Regions from separate parts of the Enterobacter sp. CP102 genome, predicted to be linked through region 1. Evidence: predicted binding sites of a transcription regulator. Region 1 holds the regulator's gene; the other holds the start of a gene.
What was found. The regulator Fur, encoded in region 1, represses iron uptake genes when iron is present. The targets are predictions, from matches to a motif close to ATAATAATGAGAACNACTATCAA.
Positions count from the first base shown of each region.

Region 2: the regulator Fur is predicted to act here: its motif matches at 4,648-4,670, upstream of feoA (ferrous iron transporter A).

Region 1 is NZ_CP104014.1:1,320,465-1,331,589, reverse strand. Features, by position in the region: gene potE (putrescine-ornithine antiporter) at 1-1,188, shown strand, start outside; gene pgm (phosphoglucomutase (alpha-D-glucose-1,6-bisphosphate-dependent)) at 1,279-2,919, opposite strand; gene seqA (replication initiation negative regulator SeqA) at 2,944-3,492, opposite strand; gene ybfF (esterase) at 3,676-4,449, shown strand; gene ybfE (LexA regulated protein) at 4,579-4,866, shown strand; gene fldA (flavodoxin FldA) at 5,022-5,552, shown strand; gene N1249_RS06200 (ryhB-regulated fur leader peptide) at 5,765-5,851, shown strand; gene fur (ferric iron uptake transcriptional regulator) at 5,844-6,290, shown strand; gene chiQ (ChiQ/YbfN family lipoprotein) at 6,435-6,761, opposite strand; gene chiP (chitoporin ChiP) at 6,809-8,206, opposite strand; gene glnS (glutamine--tRNA ligase) at 8,655-10,322, opposite strand; gene nagE (N-acetylglucosamine-specific PTS transporter subunit IIBC) at 10,493-11,125, opposite strand, start outside.
Region 2 is NZ_CP104014.1:4,383,710-4,394,834, reverse strand. Features, by position in the region: gene gntX (DNA utilization protein GntX) at 1-553, opposite strand, end outside; gene bioH (pimeloyl-ACP methyl ester esterase BioH) at 590-1,363, shown strand; gene N1249_RS20825 (YdgH/BhsA/McbA-like domain containing protein) at 1,476-1,745, shown strand; gene feoC ([Fe-S]-dependent transcriptional repressor FeoC) at 1,783-2,019, opposite strand; gene feoB (Fe(2+) transporter permease subunit FeoB) at 2,031-4,349, opposite strand; gene feoA (ferrous iron transporter A) at 4,380-4,607, opposite strand; gene N1249_RS20805 (Tex family protein) at 4,927-7,257, opposite strand; gene greB (transcription elongation factor GreB) at 7,345-7,818, opposite strand; gene ompR (two-component system response regulator OmpR) at 8,052-8,771, shown strand; gene envZ (two-component system sensor histidine kinase EnvZ) at 8,768-10,114, shown strand; gene pckA (phosphoenolpyruvate carboxykinase (ATP)) at 10,240-11,125, opposite strand, start outside.

The DNA.
Region 1 (11,125 bases):
TGGCTGGTGACCGCCGTTGGCTCAATGGCGCTGGCGTGGGCCTTTGCCAAGTGCGGGATGTTCAGCCGGAAATCAGGCGGCATGGGTGGGTATGCAGAGTATGCCTTCGGCAAGTCGGGCAACTTTATGGCCAACTATACCTACGGTGTGTCGTTGCTGATTGCCAACGTGGCGATTGCCATTTCGGCTGTCGGTTACGGTACAGAGCTGTTCGGTGCCACGCTCAGTCCGGTACAAATCGGTATCGCCACCATTTGTGTATTGTGGATCTGTACCGTTGCGAACTTCGGTGGTGCGCGCATCACCGGGCAGATCAGCAGTATCACTGTCTGGGGGGTGATCATCCCGGTGGTGGGATTGTGTATCATCGGCTGGTTCTGGTTTAGCCCTACGCTGTATGCCAACTCCTGGAACCCGCACAATGTACCGTTCTTTACTGCGGTGGGGTCATCTATCGCCATGACGCTGTGGGCATTCCTCGGTCTGGAATCTGCCTGTGCGAATGCCGAAGTTGTCGAAAACCCGGAAAAGAACGTCCCGATTGCCGTACTGGGCGGTACGCTGGGCGCTGCCGTTATCTACATCGTTTCAACCAACGTGATTGCCGGGATTGTGCCTAACATGGATCTCGCCAATTCCACCGCGCCGTTCGGGCTGGCCTTTGCGCAGATGTTTACCCCAACCGTCGGCAAAGTGATCATGGGGCTGATGGTGATGTCCTGCTGTGGCTCACTGCTCGGCTGGCAGTTCACTATTGCGCAGGTGTTTAAGTCATCCGCAGATGAAGGTTATTTCCCGAAAATCTTCTCCCGCGTGACGAAAGCAGATGCGCCGGTGCAGGGCATGTTAGCGATTGTTATCTTCCAGAGTGGTTTGTCGCTCATGACCATCAGCCCGTCGCTGAACAGCCAGTTCAACGTGCTGGTAAACCTGGCGGTAGTCACGAACATCATTCCGTACATCCTGTCGATGGCGGCACTGGTGATTATTCAGAAGGTGGCGAAAGTCGATCCGGGCAAAGCCAGAGTGGCCAACATCGTGGCGCTGATTGGGGCGATTTACAGCTTCTATGCGCTCTATTCGTCTGGCCAGGAAGCGATGCTATACGGCGCGATGGTGACCTTTATGGGCTGGACGCTGTACGGTCTGGTATCGCCGAGATTTGAATTGAAGAATAAGCATAGTTAAAAAAAAGCCCGGTGGCGCTAGCGCTTACCGGGCCTACGATCGCTGTTGTAGGCCGGGCAAACGCAGTACCGCCCGGCACACAAACCGCACTTACGCGTTTTTCAGCACTTCGCTGACAATCTCCACCGCTTCTTTCTCAATCAGCTTACGGTGTTCGTCGCCGAGGAAGCTTTCACAATAGATTTTGTACGCATCTTCCGTACCGGACGGACGCGCGGCGAACCAGCCGTTGTCGGTCATTACTTTCAGGCCGCCAATAGACGCACCGTTACCCGGTGCTGCCGTCAGGCGCGCAGTGATAGGATCACCGGCCAGCGTGTTAGCGCTTACCATTTCCGGGGACAGTTTAGACAGTGCGGCTTTCTGCGCAGAGGTCGCTGACGCCTGGATACGGTTGTAGCTTGGCGCACCAAAACGTGCAGCCAGCTCATTGTAGTGCTCCTGCGGGTTTTTCCCGGTTACGGCAGTAATCTCTGCCGCCAGCAGACACATAATGATGCCGTCTTTGTCGGTGGACCATGGCGTGCCGTCAAAACGCAGGAAGGATGCACCCGCGCTCTCTTCGCCGCCAAAGCCGAAGCTGCCGTCATGCAAGCCATCAACGAACCATTTGAAGCCAACCGGTACTTCCACCAGCTTGCGGCCCAGCGCGTCAACCACACGGTCAATCATCGCAGAGGACACCAGCGTTTTACCCACGGCAACATCGTTGCCCCACTGTGGACGGTGCTGGAACAGATAGTTGATCGCTACCGCCAGATAGTGGTTCGGGTTCATCAGCCCTGCCGGGGTGACGATACCGTGACGGTCGTAATCCGGGTCGTTAGCAAACGCCAGATCGAATTTGTCGCGCAGCGCCAGCAGGCCAGCCATTGCGCATTCAGAGGAGCAGTCCATACGGATAGCGCCGTCTTTATCCAGATGCATAAAGCGGAAGGTCTGATCGACGTGATCGTTCACGATGGTCAGATCCAGCTTGTAATGCTCTGCGATACGTTTCCAGTATTCGATACCAGAGCCGCCGAGCGGATCCACACCCAGTTTAAGGCCTGCTTTCTGGATAGCCGCCATATCGACGATATCCGCCAGCCCTTCAACAAATGGCTGCACCAGATCCTGCTCTTTCACATGACCAGACGCCATCGCGGCATCCAGAGAAATGCGTTTCACACCTTTCAGACCATCTGCCAGCAGGGCGTTAGCACGATCTTCCACCACTTTGGTGACGTTGGTATCAGCCGGGCCGCCGTTAGGTGGATTGTATTTGATACCACCGTCTTCCGGCGGGTTGTGGGATGGCGTGATAACAATACCATCAGCCAGCGCACCACCTTTTTTGTTGTGCACCAGAATCGCGTTGGACACCGCCGGCGTTGGGGTAAAGCCGTTGTTTTCCTGCACAATGACGTCTACGCCATTGGCGGCCAGCACTTCCAGTACGGAAATAAATGCAGGCTCAGACAAGGCGTGGGTATCTTTCCCTACATAGCACGGACCAGTAACGCCATTTTTAGCGCGCTCTTCCGCGATGGCCTGGGCAATGGCCAGAATATGCGGTTCGTTAAAGCTGTGGCGCCCCGCGCTACCGCGGTGGCCAGATGTACCAAACTTCACTGCGTGTTCCGCGTTGCCTACCACCGGCTTCAGCACATAGTACTGAGCGGTCAGTTGGGCGACGTTAATCAAATCGCTTTGTTGTGCAGGTTGGCCTGCACGGCTGTGATTTGCCATTGCCTGGTCCTTCTTATGCAAGGGTTAAATTGTACCGCAAACCTTTTCAATCAATTCCGCCGGGAACTGCATGGACTGCATGATGTGTTCGACCATGCTGCACTTGCGCCCGGTGTTGGTATTGGTGATCACCCAATACGGGGTACCAGCCACGTGTTTGGGTTTGGTTTGATTGCCATTTTGCAACAGCGTCTGCTCGTCGCCCGCAAAATAGACGCGAGTACGACCATGCAGCGACTCGGTCGCTTCAGCAAACGCTTTGTTATCCAGTGAGTAGAGTGTAGACAGCACCAGCATAAAGCGGTTAACCGCTTTCTTCTGTTCTGCATACTCATCAGAGAGCAGTAGTTCGCGCATCGCACGAACTTTATCTTTCGCAGGTGTCATGGCAGGTTTGGCTTGCACCACAACGCTCGGCTGGGACACGACATCTTTCGCGACAGGAGTGACAGGCTGTGAGGCGGCGGAAATTTTAAGCATACGCCGTAAAATGTCGGACGCGCTCTCCCCGATATGCCGCGTTTGGCTGGCGATATACTGATAGAGTTCGTCATCAACTTCGATTGTTTTCATCTTAATCCAGTGCGATATCTTATCTGAATACAAGTCGTTGGGATTATAAGGTCAAATCCCAACAGCGGATAGCGTCAAGCCAGGTTGGCGGCAAAAGTCAGATTAAACTGGATCCTTGCAGCCGGGCGGCAGAATGGTCAACATGATACCCTAACCTGACATACGTAAAAAAAGAACTTTGCCATGAAATTGAATACCCGAGCGCAATCTGCACAATCGCCGAACAATAATTCTCCCATCGTACTGGTTCACGGTCTTTTTGGCAGCCTGGATAACCTGGGTGTACTGGCGCGGGATCTGGTTAGCGATCACGATATTTTGCAGGTGGATATGCGTAACCACGGTCTTTCCGGGCGCTCGCCAGAGATGACGTACGCCGCAATGGCGCAGGATCTTCTGGATACGCTGGATGCCAATCACCTCGAAAAGGTGACGCTGATCGGGCATTCAATGGGAGGCAAAGCCGTTATGGCACTGACCGCGCTCGCGCCGGAACGCATTAGCGGCCTGGTGGTGATTGACGTTGCCCCGGTGGATTATGACGTGCGTCGCCACGATGAGATCTTTGCCGCTATTAATGCGGTGACCGACTCAGGTGTTTCCACACGCCAGCAGGCCGCGGCCATCATGCGCGAACATCTTAATGAAGAAGGCGTGGTGCAGTTTCTGCTGAAATCCTTTGTCGACGGCCAGTGGCGCTTCAACGTGCCGGTGCTGTGGGATCAATATTCAGAAATCGTCGGCTGGCAGCCGGTTCCGGCCTGGCAACACCCTACCCTCTTTGTGCGCGGTGGTAATTCACCTTATGTCACCGAAGCCTGCCGTGATGAATTGCTCAGGCAGTTCCCCGAAGCACGAGCTCATGTGATCGCCGGTGCCGGGCACTGGGTTCACGCTGAAAAACCGGAAGCCGTGCTTCGCGCTATCCGTCGCTATCTCTCTGATACTGCAAATTGATTAAAAAGTCAGCGACCGGAAGCCTGCGGGCTTCCAGTCGTTGGCGTGCCGATGTGGGTGATGTATGATGGCGCGCTTATCGCCCGGGCAATAGCAGGGCGGCTTGTTTTCCCCCGAAGTCTCAAAATCATGGCCAAAGAACAAACGGACCGCACGACAATAGATCTGTTCGCGAATGAGCGTCGCCCGGGACGACCCAAGACAAATCCGCTTTCGCGCGATGAACAGCTGCGTATTAATAAACGCAACCAGCTTAAACGCGATAAAAATCGTGGGCTTAAGCGTGTCGAACTGAAACTCAACGCCGATGCCGTTGATGCACTCAACGAGCTTGCCAGCGCCCGTGATATCAGCCGCAGCGAGCTGATTGAAGAGATGTTGATCGCGCAACTCGAAAAATTGCACAGCAAGGCATAAGTCAGAAAACTCCCTTTCTCACCTTTTTCATGTAGCACAGAGTGCAGTCCTGCGTGATAGCTGTTTCCGCAGGGTTGTCTGTTCTGCTATTATTGCCCTTATCCGTGGACAAATTGCGCCACCATACCATTAAGTTTCAAGAGGTTATTTTACTCATGGCAATCATCGGCATTTTCTTCGGCAGTGACACCGGCAATACCGAAAATATCGCAAAAAACATTCAAAAACAGCTCGGTAAAGACGTTGCCGATGTGCATGACATTGCCAAGAGCAGCAAAGAAGATCTCGAAGGCTATGACATCCTGCTGCTGGGTATTCCGACCTGGTACTACGGTGAAGCACAGTGCGACTGGGACGATTTCTTCCCGACGCTGGAAGAAGTTGATTTCAACGGTAAGCTGGTTGCACTGTTCGGTTGTGGCGATCAGGAAGACTACGCAGAATACTTCTGTGACGCGCTGGGCACCATCCGCGACATCATTGAACCACGCGGCGCGGCTATCGTGGGTCACTGGCCAACGGCGGGTTACCACTTCGAGGCCTCTAAAGGCCTGGCCGACGACGATCACTTTGTGGGTCTGGCTATTGATGAAGACCGTCAGCCTGAACTGACCGCAGAACGCGTTGAAAAATGGGTTAAGCAGGTCCGCGAAGAACTGAACCTGGACGACATCCTTAACGCCTGATAATGAGCGGCGCAGCTTCGGTTGCGCCCGCTTGACCGGGTCAAACCGATTAAATTAATTGCTACAAACTTTTAACTTTTTCGCTCAGACCTGTACAATATCCCCCTGGCAATACGTGGGTGCTATCGAACAAGTTTGTTGGTGATACCACGTTTTTATAAGCATACTTTGCTTGAGACTTGCAGTTTTCATTTAGACATGGCAGTTCTATAATGATACGCATTATCCCAAGTGCATTCTCTGTCACTTCTTCCTTAGAAGTGAATCGTTTAGCAACAGGACAGATTCCGCATGACTGACAACAATACCGCATTAAAGAAGGCTGGCCTGAAAGTTACGCTTCCTCGGTTAAAAATCCTTGAAGTGCTTCAGGGACCAGACAATCACCATGTCAGTGCGGAAGACCTTTACAAGCGTCTTATCGACATGGGTGAAGAAATTGGGCTGGCGACCGTTTATCGCGTGCTGAACCAGTTTGATGACGCGGGCATTGTTACCCGTCATAACTTCGAAGGCGGTAAATCTGTTTTCGAACTGACCCAGCAGCACCATCACGATCACCTGATCTGCCTCGACTGTGGCAAGGTCATTGAATTTAGTGACGACTCTATCGAAGCGCGCCAGCGTGAAATCGCGGCCCGTCATGGCATCCGTCTGACCAACCACAGCCTGTACCTGTACGGCCACTGTGCGGAAGGCGATTGCCGCGAAAATGATCACGCGCACGACGCGAAGTAAGTACTCTTTTCATACTCTGAGCCAGCCGAAAGGTTGGCTTTTTTTTGCGCCAAAAAGCCCGGTGACGCTGCACTTACCGGGCCTACGGGTTATGACACCTTTGTAGGCCCGGTAAGCGCAGCGCCACCGGGCGTAGTGCAATTCTTATTTATTGTTGTTGCGGATCTCTTTCCAGATCTGATCGCAACGCTTCGCCACTTCCTGATCGTTTCCGGTTTTACGCGCCTGGATACAGGCCTGGTAATCCATCACGCGGACGTTTTCCTGAGTGGCGAACTGCTCATGCGCCTTCTCTTTCTTCAGCACATTAAGCACGCTCTGGCAGGCTTCGATTTTTTCTGGCGAGCCTTCAGCGGTATTAATACAGGCGCTGTAAGCCTCTTTCAGACGTGAGTCCTCTTTTGGTGCCTGAGTCTGCACACAAGCCACCAGCCCCGATGCCAGCATCGCGACGATTATGATTTTTTTCATCATTTTCAGTCTCCATTCCGGCGGGACTTAACCCGCCGGTCTGTTCATCAGAAGATTGTGAACGGGGCAATCACCATGAATTTCACGTCACGTTCATCCTGGAAGATGTTGCCGTAACCGCCCGCGTAACTTGGGATATCGGAGTGGTTGTCGTACTGAGTGAAGTGCAGTTTGAACATCGTGCCTTTCGCGCGACCATCCTGAAGGGTGTAAATCGCATCCAGGCTGTAAGAGGACTCTTTCAGACGATAGTTCGGATCGTAGTACGCGTCTGGTGTGGCCATATCGCCCGGTTTTGCATCCCATGCATAAGCGTACGAAGCCCCCACCGCCCAGCCTGGCAGATTCCAGTTTTTCAGGTCATACATGGCGCCGAAGAAGACAGCCTTTTCGCCATCGGCGTTGAAGTCTGAACGGTTATCCCACCAGATATCCAGACGACCGTTAGAGGACGCGTAGGTTGGGGTCATACGTTGAAGGAAGTAGCCCTGCTGGCCTTCGGCCTTCACCCATGTCCCTTCAAGACGTAAATCGACCTGGCCCACTTTGTAGCCGAAGGTTAACGCCTGTAACCACGCCGTGCCGTCGTAAATATCGTTGACCGTACCGCTGCTGGCTTTGTCGCGCGTACCGTAGAACTGATAGCTGGTGCTTAATGGGCTGCCAGCAATATCAAACTTGTAGCTTGCTTTGGCAAAATACTGGTCGATATAGCCTTCAGCCTGACCAAATGCGGCTTCAAGAACCAGGTCGTTTTTGAAATCGTACTTCGCGCCCAGCGAGTGAAGATAATCAACTTTGGTTTTTTTATCGTTCTGGTAGAACTTATCCATCTCGATATGCCACGGCGCTTTGTACTCGTTGGTCCACATATACGAGAAGCTCAATGCACCTGCATCGCCGTAGTCAAAATTCGCGCCGGCTTCTGCGCCCTGATAAGTACCAGGCATAAAGCTCCAGTGCGGCGCTAACAGCGTTTGTCCGGTTGGCTGAATATAACCTGCACGTGCCCATACCGGGCCATATTTGAATTTCGCAGCGGCCTTATACAGGCTGACTCCGCTTTTATCCCCTGACCAGTCTTCTTTATACGCTTTGTTGCTGGAAGAGAATGCGATTTCGTTCGGGTGGCCGCTGTCGCCATTTTCTGCCATTTCAATTGCGGTGAATGCCGCAATATCCAGGCCGAACATATCGGCGGCATAACCAGACTGGAAATCCAGGTTGGCGTTCCAGGTGGAGTGAGAAAGGTTGGTTTTGTATTTGTCTTCGGTGACGTCTTTACGGTCACGTTCACGCTGCCAGTAATAGATACCGCCCGTGAGAGTAGAATCATCGATGAAACCTGCCGCTTTAGCTTCTGGCGCGACAACCAGGCCCGACATTGCTGTCACACCGGCAATAGCCAGCGCCAGCGCACTACGTTTGCCACTGAACGTACGCATAGATTATTCCTCTTTGACGAATTAAAACGCCTAAAACGGCGAAAATATAAAAGACCAAAAGGTCAGGGGTAGTTAGAAATACCCTCGAATTAACTACCGTCTTTAGGTTATTTTTCGCGACGCGAATTATCAATGCTTTTTAGCAGCCAAAAGTCAGGATTATGACGAAGTGCACATAATTGGTAGTGATTTGTAACATTTCGCGCGAAGCGAGATTTCACGGGGGAAAGCGATTAAATTCAGAGGCTAATAAGAGTGGTTTGCGTTTATTTCCACCGGTTCTGCCTTTCCGTAATTCAACAAACTTTTTTTGAGAAAAATAAGTAGCTGCTCATTGACCTGTCTATTTCTCTATATCACTTTCGCCATGCCGTTAATGGCATGATCATTAAATAAAAAAAACGCCGCAATAAGCGGCGTTTGTTTCTCATTGACCAGGCAAGCGTTATTATTCGCCGACTTTCGCCCAAGTATCACGCAGACCCACAGTACGGTTAAATACTGGTTTTTCTGCGGTGCTGTAACGGCTGTCCAGGCAGAAGTAACCTTCACGCTCAAACTGGTACGCTTTACTGATTTCAGCGTCTTTCAGTGAAGGTTCCGCAAAGCCCTGCTTGATCACCAGAGATTCCTGGTTGATGGTTGCCAGGAAGTCATCCGCCGCACCTGGGTTAGGTACGCTGAACAGACGGTCGTAAAGGCGGATTTCAACCGGCAGCGCGTGTGCTGCGCTCACCCAGTGGATAACGCCTTTCACTTTACGGCCATCAGCCGGATCTTTGCTCAGGGTCTCTGCATCATAGGTACAGAAGATAGTGGTGATATTGCCTTCTGCATCTTTCTCTACGCGTTCAGCTTTGATCACGTAGGCGTTACGCAGACGCACTTCTTTACCCAGCACCAGACGCTTGTACTGCTTGTTGGCTTCTTCGCGGAAGTCAGCACGGTCGATCCAGATATCCGCGCTGAATGGCACGTCACGGCTGCCCATTTCCGGTTTGCTCGGATGGTTAGGCATGGACACCAGCTCGCTTTCACCCTGCGGGTAGTTTTCGATAACCAGTTTAACCGGATCGATAACAGCCATCGCACGTGGCGCGTTTTCGTTCAGATCTTCACGGATGCAGGATTCCAGAGAGGCAATCTCAATGGTGTTATCCTGCTTGGTGACGCCGATACGTTTGCAGAACTCGCGAATGGACGCAGAGGTATAACCACGACGACGCAGGCCAGAGATGGTCGGCATCCGCGGGTCATCCCAGCCTTCAACGTGCTTGTCAGTGACCAGCAGGTTCAGCTTACGCTTGGACATCACGGTGTATTCCAGATTCAGACGAGAGAACTCATACTGACGCGGATGCACAGGAATGGTGATGTTATCCAGCACCCAGTCGTACAGACGACGGTTGTCCTGGAATTCCAGCGTACACAGTGAGTGAGTGATCCCTTCCAGCGCATCGCTGATGCAGTGGGTGAAGTCGTACATCGGGTAGATGCACCACTTGTTGCCCGTCTGATGGTGTTCCGCGAACTTAATGCGGTACAGCACCGGGTCGCGCATCACGATGAACGGTGACGCCATATCGATTTTAGCACGCAGGCAGGCTTTGCCTTCTTCGAAACCACCGGCACGCATTTTTTCAAACAGCGCCAGGTTCTCTTCTACGCTGCGGTCGCGGTATGGGCTGTTTTTACCCGGCGCGGTCAGCGAGCCGCGATATTCACGGATTTCGTCGGCAGAAAGCTCGTCGACGTACGCCAGACCTTTATTGATAAGCTCTACTGCGTAAGCAAACAGCTGATCGAAATAGTCAGAGGAGTAGCAGATATCGCCAGACCAGTTGAAGCCCAGCCATTGCACGTCGTTCTTGATGGACTCAACGTATTCGATGTCTTCTTTTACTGGGTTGGTGTCATCGAAACGCAGGTTGCACTGCCCTTTATAGTCTTGCGCAATGCCAAAGTTCAGGCAGATGGATTTTGCATGACCAATATGCAGGTAGCCGTTCGGCTCCGGCGGAAAACGGGTATGAATTGTGGTGTGCTTACCACTGGCCAGATCTTCATCGATGATCTGACGAATAAAGTTACTCGGGCGGGCTTCAGCCTCACTCATCGTAGGTTCCTCAAAGCGTAAACAACGTATAACGGCATATGATCTTATAAGCAGGGCGCAGTGACAACCCTTTAAAACGTCCAGGACGTAAATAATGGGGGCAAATGCTGCAAAAAAAAGCGGCGGAGGATAACCCCCGCCGCTTAAGGCATGACTCTACTCAGGAGCGATTACTTGCCTTTAATCTCATACAGTGGTGTCTGGCCTGCAACCACCTGACCTTTCGCCTGAAGCACCAGGCCGCTGAAGTCGTCGATGTTGCTGCACACCACCGGGCTTATCATGGAGCGTGCATTGGCGTTCAGGAAGTCCAGATCCATTTCCAGAATCGGCTGGCCTGCGACCACTTCTGCACCCTCTTCCACCAGGCGGGTAAAGCCTTTACCGTTCAGCGCGACGGTATCGATGCCCATGTGGACGACGATTTCCGCGCCTTTTTCGGTTTCAAGGCAGAACGCATGGTTGGTGTTGAAGATTTTCACAATCGTACCGGCTGCCGGAGATACCACGGTTTTTTCCGTTGGTGTCACCGCCACACCGTCACCGACAGCTTTGCTGGCGAAGGCTTCATCAGGAACCTGCTCAATGGCAACCACTTCACCGGTCACTGGGGAAACCAGTGCAGCAATGGTGGTTGCGTTTGGTACAGCCTGAGGTTTTGCCGCCGCTGGCGCCGCTGCTGCTGGAGCAGAGGTTGCTGCCGCTGCCGCTACCGGCCCGGTGGTTTTCATGGCGTTAGCAATTTTTTCTGCCACGAAGCCAACGATAATCTGCACGCTGGTTTTGTTCAGACGGATAACACC
Region 2 (11,125 bases), 1.7 Mb from region 1:
CCGCGAATTCAAGGCGAAAGGCATTTTTAAGGTTCTTTTTGCGAAGCCGCGCATTCAACTGGTGTTGTATTGCGGTGGCGTGGACGCGTTTGAGTGCAGATGCAGGATAGCGGCAGCCCAGCCAGTGCGCGAGCGGCCGGCACAGCAGGTCGCTCTGATTATAACCGCGCCGCCAGTGGCGGCGGGCGTGCAGGGGCACATTCACGATGCAGTCGATGTGTGGCAAGGTACGCGTGCGGCGCGCCTGTAAAATCGCAAGAAGCAACACGCGGGCAAGCGGGATGGCCAGGGTGCTCTGGCAGGAAAATTTAAACTGATGAACCAGCCCACTCAGCGGCGGGACGTAATCCGTCACCGCCACTAATGCACTCCACGGCGGGGGCTTTTGCAGGCAACGCCCGCAAGGGATCTTCGGGTTTGTGGCAGGTAAACCGCACTGTGGACACCCGCAGGCAGGGCGCATCAGTGCGCGCGTACACACAGAGCAAATCCCCCATCGGCTCAGGGCAAGTGGCATTCGGCATAGCCAGCACAAGCCAGGCACTGTTAGCATGTGCAACCTCCTTGTGAAAAAAGAGAACAGTAACTGATGAAGACTCTGTGGTGGCAGACCGTAGGGACGGGAAATTGCCATCTTGTGCTGCTGCACGGATGGGGACTGAACGCTGAAGTATGGCATTGCGTAAGTGAGGAACTGGCCTCGCATTTTACGCTGCACCTGGTGGATCTTCCTGGGTTTGGCCGCAGCCACGGCTATCAGGCGATGTCGCTTGATGAGATGGCGCAACACGTTCTGGATGCGGCGCCGCAAAACGCCATCTGGCTCGGCTGGAGCCTTGGCGGGCTGGTGGCTAGCCAGATTGCGCTGACCCACCCGGAACGTGTGCAGGCGCTGGTGACGGTGGCCTCTTCGCCATGCTTTAGCGCCCGCGACGCGTGGCCTGGCATTAAACCTGACGTGCTGGCCGGGTTCCAGCAGCAGCTGAGCGAAGATTTTCAGCGGACGGTGGAACGCTTCCTGGCGCTGCAAACAATGGGCACCGAAACGGCCCGGCAGGATGCCCGCACGCTGAAGAACACCGTGTTGTCATTGCCAATGCCGGACGTTGAGGTGCTGAACGGGGGTCTTGAGATTTTAAAAACGGTCGACCTGCGTGAGCCGCTGGCAACCCTTGCCCTGCCACATCTGCGGATCTACGGTTATCTGGATGGGCTGGTGCCACGTAAAGTGGTTCCGCTGCTGGATACGCTGTGGCCGCAGAGCGAATCACATGTGGTGGCGAAAGCCGCGCATGCGCCGTTTATCTCTCATCCCGCTGAATTTTGTTCCGCTCTCATTGCGTTAAGTCAACGTTTAAACTGATTATTTTCCATCCAGCCTGGCAAAAGTTACGCACCGCAACAATACTCATCATATCGTTGCGGTCGAACTGCCTACGATAATCAAAACTACAATCCTATGGAGAGTCATGGCTATGAAACTTGTTACAGGTATTGTCACTTCTCTGGTTATTGGGTCACTGTCATTTGGCGTTTTTGCAGCTAAAGAGCTGGAAAAAGATAAGCTTGCCGGGATGAATCTGACCAAAATTGGTGAGATCACAACCTCTGACACCACCGCGCCAATGGACGCGAGAAAAGAGTTGTCGAAAAAGGCAGATGAGCTGGGCGGGACATACTACGTTGTGACCAGTGCAGAAAAACAAACCAAAAACGTGCGCGCCACCGCGGACGTGTATAAGTAATAAAAACGCCGGGAAGCGCTCTGCTTGCCCGGCATTTTTAACGAAGTGTCCACCACTCCCTGAGACAGGCCTTGCCTTCCGGGCAGCTTTTACAACTGCCGGATAAACACCCGTCCGCATCTTCCTGTATACGCATGGTTTTCCCCATCGCCTCCAGTCTTTCAAGCATGGCATCGATCATCGGTTGCGGCGTATGCAGGCTGAGGCTCAACTGCTTTGCCTCCATACGCCCTTGCAGCGCCAGTAAATCACGAACCTGAATCAACGATGCCATGACGATACTCCTTAGTGACAGTCGCCCGCCGGGCTGTTACAGCAGGTGGCTGCGGTTTTACGTGTGGCCAGCAGGTTGACGTCGACACGACTGCGCGCCCGGCGCAGCAGGCCCAGAACGATCACATTGAACAAAATAACCGCCAGGATACAGACCAGGCTGTAGCGTGGATGCTGGCTAAAGTTCGTTGCCTGATAGAAGAGTGTGGCCAGCGAGTAAGCAATGTTCAGCCCCCACAGAATCGAGAAGCCCATCCAGCCACGGCTGGACTCACGGGAAATCGCGCCCATCACGGAGATGCACGGAATGTAGAGCAGCACGAAGATGAGGTAGCTGTAGGCCGCGGATGCGCTGCCAAATTTCTCGCTCATCACACCCATCGCACCGGTCGCCATTTCGCCATCGCCTTTGCTGGCTTCAATTGGGTTTGCCAGTACGCTCAGGCTGAAGGTGTCTTTCAGGCTCTGCCAGGTTTCTTCTGCGGCACCGAGCAGTTCGTTACCCAGGCTAAATTCAGCCGGATTGAACTCTTGCTCCTGAATGTTCTCTGCGGTGTAGAGTGTGTTCAGTGTACCAACCACCACCTCTTTCGCCATTGCGCCGGTGAACAGGCCAACGGTCGCCTGCCAGTTATCCTCATGCACACCAATCGGCTTGAAGACCGGTGTGATGACGCGGCTGACAGAAGCAAGGGCAGAGTCGTTAATGTTATCCGCCGCCTGGCCGCTCAGCGTGAAGCTGTTCAGCGCGCTCAGGAAGATGCTGACGATGACAATCACTTTACCGGCGCGCAGCACAAAGCCTTTCAGACGTTGCCAGGTCTGAATAACCAGGCTTTTCAGATGAGGAACGTGATACACCGGCAGCTCCATCACAAACGGCGAAGCTTCACCACGCATGATGGTGTGTTTGAGCATCAGCCCTGTGAGGATAGCCATAACGATGCCCAGCACATACAGCGAGAACACCGCCAGCGCCCCTTGCTGGCCAAAGAAGGCGGCGGCAAAGACCGCGAAGATCGCCAGACGCGCGCCGCAGGACATAAACGGCGCCATCATGATGGTCATCAGGCGTTCACGCGGTGCATCCAGGGTGCGAGCCCCCATAACCGACGGCACATTACAGCCGAAACCGACAATCAGCGGAACGAAAGATTTACCCGGCAGACCCAGCGCCTGCATCAGGCGGTCCATCACGAAGGCCGCACGTGCCATGTAGCCGGAATCCTCAAGGAAGGAGAGGAACAGGTACATCATGCCGATTTGCGGCACCAGCGGCAGCACGGTGTTGATACCGCCACCAAGCCCCTGGGCAAGGAAAATGGTCAGCCATTCCGGGAAGTGCAGCGTGTAACCAATCCACTGAATGCCATGGACAAATATCGCTACCGAACCGGCGTCGAAAATTGGCTGAAGCGCGCCCCCGATGTTGATAGCCAGCAGGAACATCAGGTACATCACCAGCAAGAACACCGGCAGGCCGAGGAAGCGGTTAATGACGATTTTGTCGACGGCGGCGGTGAATTTGCTTGGCTCTGCGGTCAGGGCGTTACTCACGACATCACAAATGGCGGCAATGGCCTGATAGCGGGCGTCCGCAATGTGCAGCGCGGGATCGTCCAGCTCGTCGCTAAGACGCGCCAGCGCGACATCCAGTTTATCGGCGGCGTTGCCGGAATAGGCGCGGCTATAGATATCCCCTTCCAGCATTTGCAGGCCGAGCCACATGCGCTGTTTGGCCGGCATGTGTTGTTCCATTTCCTGCGCCAGCAGGCTGGCTTCGCGAAGCAGCGGTTGGGCATAGTGCACCAGCTCAATGCTGGTGTTGCCTGCGTGGCGGTCGATCGCCAGTTTCAGGGCATCAATGCCGCGCGCGCGGGTGGAGACCAGCGGCACAACCGGGCAACCCAGACGGGCAGAAAGCGCATCGACATCAATGCGCAGCTGTTGTTTTTCCGCGATGTCGAGCATATTCAGCGCCACAATGCACGGAATACCCAGCTCAAGCAGTTGCAGCGTCAGATACAGGTTGCGCTCCAGATTGGAGGCATCCACCACGTTAATTAATAAATCGGCATCGCCGCTCAAAATATAGTGGCAGGCAATCTGCTCATCGAGCGAGGTTTGCGACGAGATAGTGGTTAATGAATAGGTTCCGGGCAGATCAACCAGCGTGACCTGATGGTCCGTTGTGGAAAACTGACCTTCTTTTCGTTCAACGGTGACACCCGCCCAATTTCCCACACGCTGACGTGCGCCCGTTAACTGGTTAAATAAGGTTGTCTTGCCGGAATTAGGATTGCCAATTAAGCCAATAGTTAATTTTTTCATTGCATTAGACTCACTGAAACCGCTGGCTTGTTATCGGGAAATAGCTTCGACTTCGATTAATGCGAGGTCTTTTTTACGCAGAACCAGGTTTACGCGCCGGGTTTCGATATGAACAGGATCACCCAGCGGTGCCACGCGCACGACCTGGAATGACGAGCCAGGTAACATGCCTAATGACAGCAGTTTTTGCCGATAAGCCGGGCTAATTTCACGGGTGAAGCCGGTAATTTTCCATGCACTGTCGGGAGTGAATTGCATAGTGCCTGATTCCATGAAAGGTTAAATTATCTACTATGGGATGATAATGAGAATAGTTTTTATCAGCAATATTAAAACTGTGACGGAATGTTGTTTGCAGTATTAATTTACGGCCTGTTTGACCTTGCTCAATATTTGCTGAAATGACGGGAAAACGAAAAGGGGAGTATTTGTTAACGGGGTGATAATTAGTGGTTTAAATATGGCTACACCATATTTACTTTAATTCGCTGCGGTCTGCTTGCCGGGCGGCACTGCGTTTGCCCGGCCTACAAAACCGTAGGCCCGGTAAGCGTAGCGCCACCGGGCATTGACAACCTTAGCGCTTTTTACCCATTGCGGCTGCCAGCGCATCCATCATGGCGCTGTTACCCGCAGGCTGAGCATCACGGCCACGCGGTTTTGCGGCTTTGGCCGCAGGACGCTGCTGCTCGCGAGCGCCACCGCCGTTGCCACGACGCGCATTGGTTTCACCCGGCTGCTCGTCCAGACGCATGGTCAGCGCAATACGCTTACGTTGCAGGTCAACTTCCAGCACTTTCACTTTCACGATATCGCCCGCTTTGACCACGGTGTGTGGATCTTCAACGAACTTATCGGCCAGCGAAGAGATATGGACCAGGCCATCCTGATGCACGCCGATATCAACAAACGCACCAAAGTTGGTGACGTTAGTGACGGCACCTTCCAGTACCATACCCGGCAGCAGGTCGTTCATGGTTTCGACGCCTTCAGCAAAGGTCGCAGTTTTAAACTCAGGACGCGGATCGCGGCCAGGTTTCTCCAGCTCTTTGATGATGTCGGTCACCGTCGGTACACCGAACTGTTCATCGGTGAAGTCAGCCGCTTTCAGGTTACGCAGGGCGCTGTTGTCGCCCATCAGGTCTTTCAGCGCCTGCTGGGTCGCGGCCAGAATGCGCTCCACCACAGGGTAGGCTTCCGGGTGAACGGTAGAGGCATCGAGCGGGTTATCGCCGTGGTTGATACGCAGGAAGCCTGCGCACTGCTCAAACGCTTTCGGCCCCAGACGGCTCACCTTCAGCAGCTGCTGACGGTTCTGGAACTGACCGTTCTCGTCACGCCAGGCCACGATGTTTTGCGCCATCATGCGGGTTAAACCTGCCACGCGGGTCAGCAGGGGAACGGAGGCGGTGTTCAGGTCTACGCCGACGGCGTTAACGCAGTCTTCCACGACCGCATCCAGCTTACGCGCCAGCTGAGTCTGGCTGACGTCGTGCTGGTACTGACCCACACCGATGGATTTCGGGTCGATCTTCACCAGCTCCGCCAGCGGATCTTGCAGACGGCGGGCAATAGACACTGCGCCGCGCAAAGAAACGTCCAGATCCGGGAATTCCTGAGCTGCCAGTTCAGATGCGGAGTAAACAGACGCCCCTGCTTCACTGACGATCACCTTCTGGGCAGTGACTTTCGGGAACTGTTTCTGCACGTCGAGGTAGAAACGCTCGGTTTCACGGGATGCGGTCCCGTTACCGATAGCCACCAGCTCAACGTTGTACTTCTCGCACAGCGCCGCAACCGCGACGGCCGCTTTCGCAGCCTGGCCGGTGTGTGGGTAAATGGTGTCGGTAGCCACCAGTTTGCCGGTACCGTCAACCACCGCCACTTTCACGCCGGTACGCAGGCCCGGATCGAGGCCCATGGTGGCGCGCAGGCCCGCAGGTGCCGCCATCAGCAGGTCGTGCAGGTTACGGGCAAAAACGTTAATCGCTTCGTCTTCGGCGCGCTCGCGCACGGTGCCCATCAGCTCGGTTTCGAGGTGCATCAGCACCTTGATACGCCACGTCCAGCTCACCACGCCTTTACGCCAGCTGTCTGCCGGGGCGTTGTTCAGACGCAGACCGAGGTGATCGATAATGATCTGCTCGCAGTGGCTCTCTTTTGGCGGCTCATCGAACTGCGGATCGGCATTCAGGGAAAGCTGCAACACACCTTCGTTACGGCCACGGAACATCGCCAGCGCGCGGTGAGAAGGGGTGGTTGAAATAGGTTCGTGGTGATCGAAATAGTCGCGGAACTTCGCGCCTTCTTCCTCTTTGCCGCTCACCACGGTTGACACCAGGTGCGCGTTCTTCCACAGATAGTCACGCACTTTAGAGAGCAGCGCAGCGTCTTCGGCGAAGCGCTCCATCAGGATATAACGCGCGCCATCAAGAGCGGCTTTGGTGTCCGCCACGCCTTTGTCGGCGTCGATAAATTTAGCGGCTTCGGTTTCCGGGTCGTGGGAAGGGGTGTTCCACAGCAGCTCGGCCAGAGGCTCCAGACCGGCTTCAATCGCAATCTGCCCGCGCGTGCGGCGCTTCGGTTTATACGGCAGATAGAGATCTTCTAATTCGGTTTTGCTCAGCGTGCCGTTAATGGCTTTTTCCAGGTCGCTGGTGAGCTTGCCCTGTTCGCCGATGGATTTGAGGATCGCCTGACGCCGGTCTTCCAGCTCGCGCAGGTAACCCAGGCGGGTTTCCAGATTACGCAGCTGAGTATCATCCAGACCGCCAGTGACTTCCTTACGATAACGTGCAATAAACGGCACGGTGTTCCCTTCATCAAGCAGGCGAACGGCAGCTTCTACCTGTTCGGCTCTGGCCTGAATATCACCCGCAATAATGCGGCAGAGCGAATCATTCATCATGGCTTTATCATCTGTTGAGTCGAAAAATCAGGGGATAGTTATACGGGCTGACACGGCAAAATGCCAGCCGCGGAGGGCGCTCTCGGACTATTTAACGTACTCAATCTCATTCACATACCAGCTGGCTTCCCCGGCAGGTGTCTGAACGACAGCCAAATCGCCCACTTCCTTTTTCAGCAACGCGCGGGCCATCGGCGAGTCGATCGAGATGTAATCCTTACGACCAAAAATTTCATCGTAGCCGACAATGCGAAAACGCAGGGTGTTGCCGTCATCATTTTCGATTTCAACCCATGCGCCGAAGAACACTTTGCCCTCCTGCTGCGGGGAGTAATCGACGATTTTGAGGTTCTCAAGGCATTTGGTCAGGTAACGTACCCGACGGTCTATCTCACGCAGGCGTTTTTTGTTGTACTGGTAGTCAGCATTTTCGCTGCGATCGCCAAGACTTGCGGCCCAGGTGACTTTTTTGGTCACTTCCGGGCGCTCTTCTCGCCACAGGTAATCCATCTCTTTTTTGAGCTTTTCGTACCCTTCGCGGGTGATCAGGGGCGTTTTCATGGTGTGACCTTCAGACTCGACTTCATTGCAGACGTTGCGCACATTACGTATCAAATATATTAACAGACAGCGTTAATAATGATTTATGTGATGAAATGTGCAGATAAGCTGCTGTTAAATATGCTTTGTAACAATTTCGACTAGAATTTATACCAGAATTAGCTGGTCGAACACGTGCACTTTTTTAGAATACGCTGTTACAAAGACTATCCGAACCTTTGGGAGTACACATAATGCAAGAGAACTACAAAATTCTGGTCGTGGATGACGACATGCGCCTGCGCGCGCTGCTGGAACGTTATCTGACCGAGCAGGGCTTCCAGGTTCGTAGCGTCGCGAACGCTGAACAGATGGACCGTCTGCTGACCCGTGAATCTTTTCACCTGATGGTTCTCGACCTGATGCTGCCTGGCGAAGATGGGCTTTCTATCTGCCGCCGTCTGCGTAGCCAGAGCAACCCAATGCCGATCATTATGGTGACGGCGAAAGGTGAAGAAGTTGACCGTATCGTGGGCCTGGAAATCGGTGCCGACGACTATATTCCAAAACCGTTTAACCCGCGTGAACTGCTGGCGCGTATTCGCGCTGTGCTGCGTCGTCAGGCGAACGAACTGCCTGGTGCGCCGTCTCAGGAAGAAGCGGTTATCGCGTTCGGTAAGTTTAAGCTGAACCTCGGTACGCGTGAGATGTTCCGCGAAGATGAGCCAATGCCTCTCACCAGCGGCGAGTTCGCAGTGCTGAAAGCGCTGGTCAGCCACCCGCGTGAACCGCTGTCCCGTGACAAGCTGATGAACCTGGCGCGTGGTCGTGAATACTCCGCGATGGAACGCTCTATCGACGTGCAGATTTCTCGTCTGCGCCGCATGGTGGAAGAAGATCCGGCGCATCCTCGTTATATTCAGACCGTCTGGGGTCTGGGCTACGTGTTCGTGCCGGACGGCTCTAAAGCATGAGGCGAATGCGCTTCTCGCCGCGAAGTTCGTTTGCCCGCACGCTGTTACTGATCGTCACCTTGCTGTTCGTCAGCCTGGTGACGACCTACCTGGTGGTGCTGAACTTTGCGATCCTGCCCAGTCTCCAGCAGTTTAACAAGGTCCTGGCGTACGAAGTGCGTATGCTGATGACCGATAAACTGCAACTGGAAGATGGCACACAGCTGGTGGTTCCTCCGGCGTTTCGTCGTGAGATTTACCGCGAGCTGGGTATTTCGCTCTATTCCAATGAAGCGGCGGAAGATGCAGGCCTGCGCTGGGCGCAACACTACGAATTCCTGAGCCAACAGATGGCGCAGCAGCTGGGAGGCCCGACGGAAGTCCGCGTTGAGGTCAACAAAAGCTCGCCGGTTGTCTGGCTGAAAACCTGGCTCTCACCCAATATCTGGGTGCGAGTCCCGCTGACCGAAATCCACCAGGGCGATTTCTCGCCGCTGTTCCGCTATACCCTCGCCATTATGCTGCTGGCGATAGGAGGCGCGTGGCTGTTTATCCGCATACAGAACCGACCGCTGGTCGACCTGGAGCACGCAGCGCTTCAGGTCGGTAAAGGGATTATTCCACCGCCGCTGCGTGAATATGGCGCGTCGGAAGTGCGTTCGGTTACGCGGGCCTTCAACCATATGGCGGCAGGCGTGAAACAGCTGGCGGATGACCGTACGCTGCTGATGGCCGGTGTCAGTCATGATCTGCGCACCCCGCTGACGCGTATTCGTCTGGCCACAGAGATGATGGGCGAGGAGGATGGTTATCTCGCGGAGTCTATTAACAAAGACATCGAAGAGTGTAATGCCATCATCGAGCAGTTCATTGATTACCTGCGCACCGGGCAGGAGATGCCGATGGAAATGGCGGATCTGAATGCGGTGCTGGGTGAAGTGGTGGCAGCGGAAAGTGGCTACGAGCGTGAAATTGATACCGACCTTCAGGTGGGTGAGATCCAGGTGCGAATGCATCCGCTCTCCATCAAACGTGCTGTCGCCAATATGGTGGTCAATGCGGCGCGTTACGGGAATGGCTGGATCAAGGTCAGCAGTGGATCAGAGCTCAACCGCGCCTGGTTCCAGGTTGAGGATGACGGCCCGGGCATTAAGCCTGAGCAGCGTAAGCATCTGTTCCAGCCGTTTGTGCGAGGCGATAGCGCGCGCAGCACCAGCGGAACGGGCTTAGGACTGGCGATTGTGCAGCGTATTATCGATAACCATAACGGTTTGCTGGAGATTGGAACCAGCGAGCGGGGCGGTTTGAGTATTCGTGCGTGGTTGCCGGTGCCGGTCACGCGGGGGCAGGTGAAAGAGAGTTAAAAAAGGGTGGCACTAGCCACCCTTTTTTGTAGGTCGGGTAAGGCGAAGCCGCCACCCGACAAAATGCGGTTTCTGCGGTCTGATGCCCTCACCCCGACCCTCTCCCACGGGGAGAGGGAGAAGGGTTACAGCTTCGGTCCCGCACTCACCAGCGCAACACCAGCCGGGGTATCGGTATACTTCTCAAAGTTCTCAATAAACAGCTTCGCCAGCGATTCCGCTTTCTCACGCCACTGCTCCGGTGAACCGTAGGTATTACGCGGGTCAAGGATATGGGTATCCACGCCCGGCAGTTCCGTTGGGATCGCCAGATCAAACATCGGCAGGGTGAAGGTTTCAGCGTTATCCAGAGAACCATCCAGAATGGCATCGATAATGGCGCGGGTGTCTTTGATAGAGATACGTTTGCCCGTACCGTTCCAGCCGGTGTTGACCAGATACGCCTGCGCGCCGGATGCCTGCATACGTTTCACCAGCACTTCAGCGTACTGCGTTGGGTGCAGCGACAGGAATGCCGCGCCAAAGCAGGCAGAGAAGGTTGGTGTTGGTTCAGTCACACCGCGCTCAGTACCGGCCAGTTTGGCGGTAAAGCCAGAGAGGAAGTGGTACTGCGTCTGGTTGGCTGTCAGCCGTGACACCGGAGGCAGCACGCCGAAGGCATCTGCCGTCAGGAAAATGACCTTCGTGGCATGACCCGCTTTCGACACCGGCTTCACAATGTTTTCGATGTGGTAGATCGGGTAGGATACACGGGTATTTTCTGTTTTGGATGCATCATCGAAATCGATGGTGCCATCGGCACGCACGGTGACGTTTTCCAGCAACGCATCGCGACGGATGGCGTGGAAGATGTCCGGCTCAGCTTCCTCAGACAGGCGAATCGTCTTGGCGTAGCAGCCGCCTTCGAAGTTAAACACGCCATCGTCATCCCAGCCGTGTTCATCATCGCCAATCAGACGGCGTTTCGGGTCGGTGGAAAGTGTGGTTTTCCCGGTGCCTGACAGGCCAAAG